3 regions of the Priestia sp. LL-8 genome follow, and region 1 is predicted to be linked to each of the others. Evidence: riboswitches for the same ligand, from Rfam matches in the RefSeq annotation. Region 1 holds a riboswitch; each other region holds the start of a gene.

Region 1 (3,286 bases):
TATTTCTAAACATATAGGCTCCAAACCAAGAGCCTAGCATACTATAATAACGGGACTTCAATTTAAAAAAGTTGAATTTTTCATTACGCACCGATGCAACATGGAGGTTACACTTATGACATTTATTTTATCATTCATACCAATTGTTGTTCCTTTTGGTATTTTAATTAGCTTAATTGCTTTTACAGCTGCTTTTTTACAATCAAAAGAGCATCATAAAAAGCTCTAGCTTATATAGGCTAGAGCTTCTTTTTACAAACGTCTATAGCGCTTAATCAATCCTACAATAATAGCAATTGCTAATAAAACAACTGAAATAATGACCGTGATTACAATGGACTGATTTCCACTTTGTTTTACCGCAATGGCAATATAAGCCCAAACAAAAACAAGCGGATAAACAGCGTCTCGGTTTTTTAATGTGAATGTAATGCCAAGCACGGCCCCTACTAGCAGCATAATAATCGTCCAGGCTAACTCGTTTAAGCCAAGCAAATGTTCTATTCCATTCGCTTGAAATACGACAAACACATTAACAATAGTCGCAACGGAAATCCAGCCAAGATAAAGGGAAATCGGCAGACGCATGAACCATGTTGTCATCCGAGAATGCTGAATGATGGAATACACAACCATTAATGTACCCAAAATAAAGAACATAACTAAAAGTGATAACTTATAGTAATCGTTTTGGAAAATAAAAATCCATGCACTGTTCAACAAACAGTTTAGGAAAAACCAAATGCCTATACGTGCGTATATCTCCTTTTGATCTTCTCTTGCAAAAAATTGACGTATAACCCAAATGGTTAATAATAAATAAATAACGCCCCAGATAGCAAAGGCATAACCGGCTGGTGTAAACAACGTAGGAACTTGTGCAGAAGCCTCTGCCGTTGTTTTTCCTCCTATTGGAATAGCATTTGCTAAATAATTCACAAGTAGTGTAATAGCCAAACCTACTACATTTAATACGGCATACAAACGAAATTTTGCCATTTTATTCTCTCCTTTCTTCTATTTATAGGGGGAAATGTTTTGGAGACCAAAACGGCTCTTCCCTTCATTAATACCTCTTCTCCCCTAAAAATATGCATTTTTACACAAAAATGATTAAAAACAGCTTAAAGAAGCTGCCTCTTTAAGGGATAAAAAACAGTTTGCTTCCAAGTTTTAATATCACTTTTCATTTTTCAGAATATATGGTAAGTTAAACATAGATTAACAGGAAGTCCACTAGGGGTGCCCATCGGCTGAGACAAGTTTTCTTGATCCCTTTGAACCTGATCTGGCTCATACCAGCGTAGGAAAGTGGCAATGTTCAGTTTCTTACTGTCCTTTGCCACTCCGCTTATAAACGGAGTGTTTTTTATTTCCTTTATGTGCTTGTTTGTGACTTCCTCATATTAAAGGAGGATTTTGATGTCATTTTCATCTCAATTAAGACAAGAAGCAAACTATATTTACGAAGCAATTTTTAACCATCCTTTTATTAAAGGAATTGCTGAAGGAAACGTGCCAAAAGAAGCGCTTATTCACTACGTTTCTCAAGACTATGAATACTTAACAGCATTTGTCCGCATTTACGGCGCTGCTTTAACAAAATGCCGCACGCGCACCGAAATGGAAGCCTTTAATGCCGGCATTTCTACGGTGTTACATAGTGAAGTTCACCCTCACAATAATTTTTGTGAAGTAGCAGGCGTACGCTATGAAGACCTTCACACTGAGACGCTTTCACCGACGGCTAGTCACTACATCAATCATATGATGAGCGTTGCGCATACAGGCAGCTTAGCGGAAATCATTGCCGTGCTCCTTCCATGTCCGTGGACGTACGTTGAAATTGGCCAGCGCATTACAGAGCAAGTAAATCCATCTCCTTCTCATCCTTTTTATGAATGGATTCAGTTTTATAATAATGAAGAAATGAATGGCACAACACAATGGTTTTGTAACAAGCTTGATGAACTTGCAGAGCAAGCCACTGAAGAAGAACGTAACCGTATGAAAGATCACTTTATCAAAAGCTGTGAACTCGAGTATTTATTTTGGGAAATGGCATATACCCAAGAAAAATGGCCGCTTTCTCAGCTTTCACTTTCAAAATAACAAAAAAGCCTCCTATCAGGAGGCTCTTTTATTTCAATAATTTTTTGATCATTTTCAAGCTTTGTTTTTCCGAAGGATAGCGGAATGACAAATCAAACTTGGTTGTTTGAGACAGCATGCTTTTAAAATGAGAAAATGTCCGGAAGCTGTCTTCTCCATGATATTGACCCGTACCGCTCTCTCCTACTCCGCCAAAGGGTAAATACGGCGTAGCGATATGCATAAGCGTATCATTTATACAGCCTCCTCCAAATGAAAGACGCTCCGTTATGACGTTTTGCACATCTTCACTTTCTGTAAATAAGTAAAGAGCTAACGGCTTAGCTTTTTCTTGGACTTTGTGAACGACTTCGTCTAGCGTTTCGTATTCAATTAAAGGAAGAATTGGTCCAAAGATTTCTTCTTGCATAACGTCCGAATTCCAGCTCACTTCACTTAACACCGTAGGCTCTATTGTTAACCTGTCCTTCTGATATCCGCCTCCAACTATAGCATTTCCGTCTTTTAAAAACTCAACTAGCCGAGTAAAATGGCGCTCACTGACAATACGGCCGTAGCGGTCGCTTTCAAGTGGATTACTACCGTAAAATTGATAAATTGCTTCGCGAAGTTTCTCTACCAGCTGCGCTTTCACTTTTTTATGCACGAGCAAATAATCAGGAGCAACACACGTTTGGCCTGCATTCATTCCTTTGCCAAACATAATCCGTTTCGCTGCAAGATCTAGGTTTGCATCTTCATGTACAATGCACGGACTTTTCCCGCCTAGCTCAAGCGTGACTGGAATAAGCTGCTTCCCTGCTTCTTGCATAATAATTTTCCCTACATTTACACTTCCCGTAAAGAAAATATAATCAAGGGGCTGTTTTAAAAGCAGGCTTGTCGTGTCTACAGCGCCTTCAATCACCGTCACAAATGCTGGATCAAAAGCCTCAGCTAGTAATTCTTGTATAACGCGAGATACGCTAGGCGTTAATTCAGAAGGCTTGATAATCGCCGTGTTTCCAGCGGCAATCGCTCCTACTAAAGGAGACAGCGCTAATTGAAACGGATAGTTCCACGGGGCAATAATTAACGCGACTCCATACGGTTCAGGAACAATTTTCCCTTTAGAGCCCACATGTGTTAAAGCGGTTTTTACTTTTTTAGGCTTCATCCATTTTGCTAAATGCTT
Region 2 (3,286 bases), 1.2 Mb from region 1:
AGGAGATTTGGCTGAACGGGCAAAAGAATTGCTTCATGTGGCTAGAGAGTGTGGAATAAGCGTGTATGCAGATGTATCCAAGGATACACCAGTTCATTTAGGTATCGAAAGCCTTATGACTCTATCTTCACTTGGCGTATCAGGTATTAGACTAGACGATGGCTTTAGCGTAGAAGAAACGATTTTACTTGCGAATGAGTTTTATATTGCCCTTAATGCAAGTACATTGTCAAAACAAGAAATAGAAGCGCTGTTATCTGCAGGCCTTCATCATCATCAGCTGCTTGCTTGGCATAATTTTTATCCGCGGCCTGAAACAGGGCTTGAAGAAACGTTTTTTCAACAGCAGACAGATTTATTCAATGAACTTTGTATTCCAGTGTGTGCTTATACTCCTGGAGAAGGCGAAAAGAGAGGTCCTATTTATCAAGGTCTTCCTACTAGAGAGAAGGACCGTAATAGATGTCCTTTTATCTCTGCAGTAGATTTATACGGATGCGGAGTAACGGAGGTTTATATTGGAGATCCATACGCCAGTTCAAGTTTATTAAAACGTTTAGTTCAATATCAAGAAAACCGCATTATTCCGCTACGCATTCGTTCACCTCATATACAGGGAACGTACAGCGTGCGTCCGGATATATCAAGAGACGTTCTGCGTTTGGTGGATACACGATCTGTAGAACCAGTGCCGCCATATCATACAGTCGAGCGCGGAATTGGAGCAATTACAATGGACAATGATGGCTACGGACGTTACAGAGGAGAGGTTCAAATAGCTAAAAGGAATTTGCCTGCAAATGCTAATGTTAACGTGATTGGGCATGTGATAGAAGAAGATCATGAACTGCTTTCGTTAGTGAGATCGGGTCAAAAACTTGAGCTTATTACTGTCTAAATGGAAAAAACGTGTATTTTTAAAGAAGCTGATAGCTAACTAGTAATCTTACAAAAACAAAGAGCACACACTGCTTGAAAAAGGTGTGTGCTTTTTATTTTACTAAAAAGGAAACTATTTTCATTACCCTATCATGAACCTTTCTATTGAATAAAACGCTTTACTATGATAAAACTATTACAGGTAAACATATGATAATAGATTAATTTCATAGAGATACAACACCACTAGGGGTGCTTTCGAAGCTGAGAGAGACGAGAAGTCTTAACCCTTATAACCTGAACTAGGTAATACTAGCGTAGGAAAGAGGTATTGTAATGGATGTTTTGTATGGGATTTCCTTACGAACTCGTTATAATAATTTTGTGTACATAAACAAAAACACTTCTTTCCTGCGAAAGAAGTGTTTTTTTATGCGTAAAGGAAGGTGTCATACATGGAAGAAACAATTGATTTGCTTGTCAAACAGGTAGAGGAGCGCAAAGGAGAGTTAATCCAGTTATTAACAACGCTTGTTTCGTATAAAACGCCAGCGCCTCCTGCACGAAATTCTCATGAAGCGCAGCTGTACGTAGCGAATTTTCTTAAAAACTGCGGTTTCTCCATTGATATGTGGGACTTATATTCTAACGACCCCATCGTAGTGGGTACGTTAAAAGGACAAAAATCAGCTGACTATCAAAGCCTGATTATTAACGGTCATATGGATGTTGCTGAGGTACAAGAAAATGAAAAATGGGAAACAGATCCGTTTGAAGCTGTCGTGAAAGACAATAAAATCATCGGACGCGGAGTTGCTGATATGAAAGGCGGCTTGGCAGGAGCGTTGTTTGCAGTTCAGCTTTTAACGGAAGCAGGAATCAAGCTGCCGGGAGACTTGATTTTTGAATCCGTTGTAGGAGAAGAAGTAGGAGAGGCAGGTACGCTGCAATGCTGTCAGAAAGGGTATACAGCTGACTTTGCGCTTGTAGCGGATACAAGTGATTTGCATATTCAAGGTCAAGGCGGAGTCATCACGGGATGGATTACGATAAAAAGCAGTAAAACCTATCATGACGGTACACGCCGAAGTATGATTCATGCTGGAGGAGGGCTTTTAGCCGCAAGCGCTATTGAAAAGATGGCAAAAGTGATCGGAGGGCTGCAAGAATTGGAGCGTCACTGGGCTGTTACAAAGAGCTATCCAGGATTTTTGCCAGGGACAAATACGATTAATCCAGCAGTAATCGAAGGCGGAAGACATGCTGCTTTTATTGCAGATGAATGCAGGCTGTGGATCACCGTTCACTATTATCCCAATGAATCGTACGACCAAGTATCAAAAGAAGTGGAAGAATACATTTTAGCTATTGCAAAAGCGGATCCATGGTTAAAAGATAATCTGCCAACCTTTGAATGGGGAGGCACATCAATGATCGAAGACAGAGGAGAAATCTTTCCGTCATTAGAAATTGATGAAAATCATGGAGGAGTGCAGCTGCTTGCAAATACTCATGAACAAATGGAAGGGAAAAAGCCTCCAATTGATGTGTCAACTAGCGTAACAGACGGGGGATGGCTAGCTGATGCGGGAATTCCGGCGGCTATTTACGGTCCGGGAAATTTAGCAAATGCACATGCTGTGAACGAACAATTAGATATTAATCAGCTTGTTCAATATACAAAAGTGATGGTGCAGTTCATTTATACGTGGCTGCATACGCATAAGGAGTGAACATCATGAAATTTAGTGAACGATTATACGAAAAGCTGCAGCCTATTTGGCGTCAAAATCATAATCATCCCTTCGTACAGGGAATGGGAGACGGAACGCTTGAAAAGGAAAAGTTTCGCTTTTACATGATTCAAGATTACCTTTACCTAATTGATTATGCCAAGTTATTTGCAATTGGAGCCATGAAAGCTACCGATCTTCAAACGATGGGGAAATTTGCAGGCCTTTTAGATTCTACGTTAAATGAAGAAATGAGCCTTCACCGTGAGTATGCCAAGAAATTTGAAATCAGCGAAAAAGAATTAGAAAAAGCGCAGCCATCGCCTACAACGCTTGCATACACACACTATATGCTACACGTTGGTCAAAGCGGAACATTAGCTGAATTAGTGGCGGCTCTTTTGCCTTGTATGTGGAGCTACTGGGAAATAGGAAAAGAACTCAGTGAAAAGCCTGGAGCTAGCAATGAATTTTACCGCGAGTGGATTGAAATGTACAGCTCAGAAGAATTTGGAGAACTTGCGACGTGGTGTATCAACTTATTTGACTCACTTACTGAAGACAAATCAGAAGCGGAGTTAGAAAAGCTCGAAGAAATTTTCTTAAATACGACGCGTTTTGAGTATATGTTCTGGGATATGGCTTATAACGAAGCGATGTGGCCAATTCATGAA
Region 3 (3,286 bases), 400 kb from region 1:
ATTGATAGCCGATGCCGCAAACGCCAGACCTGCTCGTTCGAATATTAGAGTAAACGGACTTACCCGCACATCATCACTTGCTAATGAATCCGCTGTGTATGGAATAAGCATTCCAATAACAAAAATAGCTAAAATATAAAATAACAAGATGCGCCAGAAGACTTGTTTAACTGCGCGAGGAACCGTTTTTTCGGGATCTTCACTTTCTCCAGCCGCGACTCCAAGCAACTCTGTTCCTTGGAATGAAAAACCAGCAGCCATAAAAATACCTAGTACAGTAAAGAATCCACCGTGAATCGGTCCATCACCAAGCGTGAAGTTTTTAAAACCTGGTGCTTCATTGTTAAAGATACCAAAAATCATCATAATACCAATAACTAAAAAGATGATAACCGTTACTACTTTAATTAACGAAAACCAAAATTCAGATTCACCAAATCCTTTTACAGAAAGGTAGTTAAGCCCAAACATAATTAATAAAAACAGGGCACTCCATAAAATAGAAGAAGAGTTTGGGAACCAAAATTTCATAATAAGGGCTCCAGCGGATAATTCAGCTGCAATCGTAATAGCCCAGTTATACCAGTAGTTCCAGCCGAGAGCGAAACCAAAGGATGGATCTACAAAACGAGACGCATACGTACTAAATGAACCAGCTTCAGGCATATAAGCTGCGAGCTCTGCTAGGCTGGTCATCAAAAAGTAAACCATGACGCCAATGATAGCGTAAGCTAAAAGCGCTCCCCCAGGTCCTGCTGTGTGAATTGCTCCACCACTTGCTAGGAATAAGCCGGTTCCGATGGCTCCTCCTAATGAAATCATCGTTAAGTGGCGAGATTTCAACCCACGTTTTAATTCTTGCTGCTCTTGCATAGATAAATACTCCTTTCGAATGTACGGAAAGAGACGGGATAACATAAAAAAAGCCCGCAGTATATGTGCGCGCTTTTAAATCTGAAAACCGCGTCAACCTTCCGTGAAGATAGCTCTTCACATCACTCGCATGATGTGACAGTTCTGTTCCTGTTCGGAGACAGCCCCAGCTTAAATCAACCGAGAAGTGATCTAAACTTCGGCAATTTTTCCTTTCAAGCAACATCCTCAATGTTCTCTGCATTTCCGTTACTTTACTATTAAAAACTGCGACCTCTACCTCATCGATTAGGATGAGGGTTTTTTATATTCAATTGACATAGAAGAAGTATAACAAATACTAAAACGATTGTCATTATAAAAAATAGATTCAGAAAATAGAAACATCTTTGAAATCTCTCGAATCTATTTTGTTACATATGATATAATAAACATTGTCTTTATACTACATAAATATCCAAACGTACCACAGGGGGAGCCGCCGTGCTGAGAGTGAACGAAATGTTCAGACCCTTAGAACCTGTTAGTTAACGCTAGCGCAGGAATGTGGGAATAGTAGCATATATTTGCTTACTCCTGTGTAAACCGTTTGATATGAATGATTCAAAAACAGGAGTGAGAAACGTGAATAAAGCATTACCTTTACAGGCTAAAATTGAAATAGCTATTTTTGCAGCATTGGCACTTCTACTTGACCTTTTGCCTTCCATTAAGATTGCAACGGCTGTAAGTATTTCGTTCTCCATGGTGCCCATTTTTATTATGTGCTTTCGCTGGGGAGTAAAAGGCGGGGCTCTATCTGGTCTATTATGGGGGCTTTTGCAGTTAGCGACAGGAACGGCTTATATTTTAACAGCGCTACAAACATTTATTGAATATATTGTGGCTTTTGCTTTTATAGGTTTTGGAGGTATTTTTTCACAATCTATTAAAACAAATTTAGCTACCAATAACAGATCAAAAGCTTTTGTTTTGATTGTTTTATCCCTTATTATCGGAAGCTTCGCACGTTATTTCTGGCACTTTATTGCTGGTATTATTTTCTGGGGATCGTACGCACCAAAAGGTATGTCCGCTCTGTGGTATTCTTTTTCAATGAACGGTATTTCAATGGTAGGGTCACTAATAGCCTGCTTAGTCATTCTTTCATTGTTAATTCCATCGGCATCAAGAATGATTGTAACTAAATCACATTCATCATAAGAAAAAAGACTAAATCTACCAAGATTTAGTCTTTTTTGTCATTTGTCACCTTTCTTTACACAAAAGTGTGTCAGGTTTGATAACATAGTTAGTGAAATATTCAAAAAACTGTTTTATGATAGTCAACATATTCAAACGAGATAAAGGATTGATAGCATGCTACAGAAATGGATCACGAGCATAGGTTTAGATATTGGAACAAGTACAACAAAACTGATTGTAAGCAAGCTGTTAATAGCAAATCAACAAAATCAGTTTACGCTGCCAGGCTGTCAAATTATTGATCGTCAAGTAACGTATGCAAGTTCTATCTATACCACACCTATGCTAAACGAGGTTGAAATCGATGTTCAACGATTAACGGTACTACTAGAACAAGAGTACAAGAATGCAGAAATCTCCTTATATCAAGTGGAGGCGGGCGCTGTGATCATCACAGGAGAAACTGCTAGAAAGCAAAATGCAGAAACTATCGTTCACTATCTAGCCGAACATGCTGGAGATTTTGTTGTTGCAACAGCCGGTGCTGACTTGGAAGGAATATTGGCGGCAAAAGGATCAGGAGCAATCCAACATTCCGCTGAAACAAATGCAGTAATTGCCAATATTGATGTAGGAGGAGGCACCGCTAACATCGCTTTATGTCAAAACGGAAAAGTGATCGAAACGTTTACGCTGCATGTAGGTGGAAGATTAATTCGGCTGAATTCAGACGGCTTTGTTACCTACGTTTCACCTTATTTAACTGAATTTTTAAAAAATAATTCTTTAATACTGCGAGAAGGTGAAAAAGCAACATTTGAAAAACTCTCGTCTATCTGTCAATTACTAGCTGAAGAAACCGTGAATTATGTAAGAGCACTAATTCAAACCTCTTCGCTGCTCGTTTCTCCTCATACAAGATCTTCTATCCAACCAGAAACAATTATGATTTCAGGAGGGGTAGGAGCAATGATGGAGAAGCAAAAGCCGAAAACAGTGAGGGAAGTGGCTGTACATGGAGACATTGGTCCTCTGCTAGCGTATCAGTTTCAATCCATACACGTATCTCAAGCCGCTGAAACAACGCGCGCTACTGTCATTGGGGCTGGCATGCAAAATACAGAAGTTAGCGGATCAACCGTATACATTAAGTCTAAAAAACTGCCGCTGAAAAACATTCCGATTATAGAAATACCTGTACAGCCAGAGGAGGAGTGGAATCCGCAGC

Evidence for each region. A riboswitch is a leader RNA that binds a small molecule or an ion and turns the genes downstream of it on or off. The one in region 1 is predicted to bind thiamine pyrophosphate.
Region 2: another riboswitch for thiamine pyrophosphate. It lies ahead of U9R83_RS04525 (acetylornithine deacetylase); the one in region 1 lies ahead of tenA (thiaminase II).
Region 3: another riboswitch for thiamine pyrophosphate. It lies ahead of thiT (energy-coupled thiamine transporter ThiT); the one in region 1 lies ahead of tenA (thiaminase II).

The regions. Positions count from the first base shown of each region.
Region 1 covers NZ_JAZAQH010000001.1:2,075,825-2,079,110, reverse strand. Annotated here, with positions in the region: gene U9R83_RS10525 (TspO/MBR family protein) at 253-999, opposite strand; TPP riboswitch at 1,229-1,327, shown strand; gene tenA (thiaminase II) at 1,423-2,112, shown strand; gene U9R83_RS10515 (aldehyde dehydrogenase) at 2,141-3,286, opposite strand, start outside.
Region 2 covers NZ_JAZAQH010000001.1:874,424-877,709, forward strand. Annotated here, with positions in the region: gene U9R83_RS04520 (MupG family TIM beta-alpha barrel fold protein) at 1-898, shown strand, start outside; TPP riboswitch at 1,118-1,220, shown strand; gene U9R83_RS04525 (acetylornithine deacetylase) at 1,335-2,612, shown strand; gene tenA (thiaminase II) at 2,618-3,286, shown strand, end outside; gene U9R83_RS04535 (ABC transporter ATP-binding protein) at 3,282-3,286, shown strand, end outside.
Region 3 covers NZ_JAZAQH010000001.1:2,476,984-2,480,269, reverse strand. Annotated here, with positions in the region: gene U9R83_RS12555 (amino acid permease) at 1-873, opposite strand, end outside; lysine riboswitch at 976-1,160, opposite strand; TPP riboswitch at 1,335-1,435, shown strand; gene thiT (energy-coupled thiamine transporter ThiT) at 1,468-2,076, shown strand; gene U9R83_RS12545 (ethanolamine ammonia-lyase reactivating factor EutA) at 2,233-3,286, shown strand, end outside.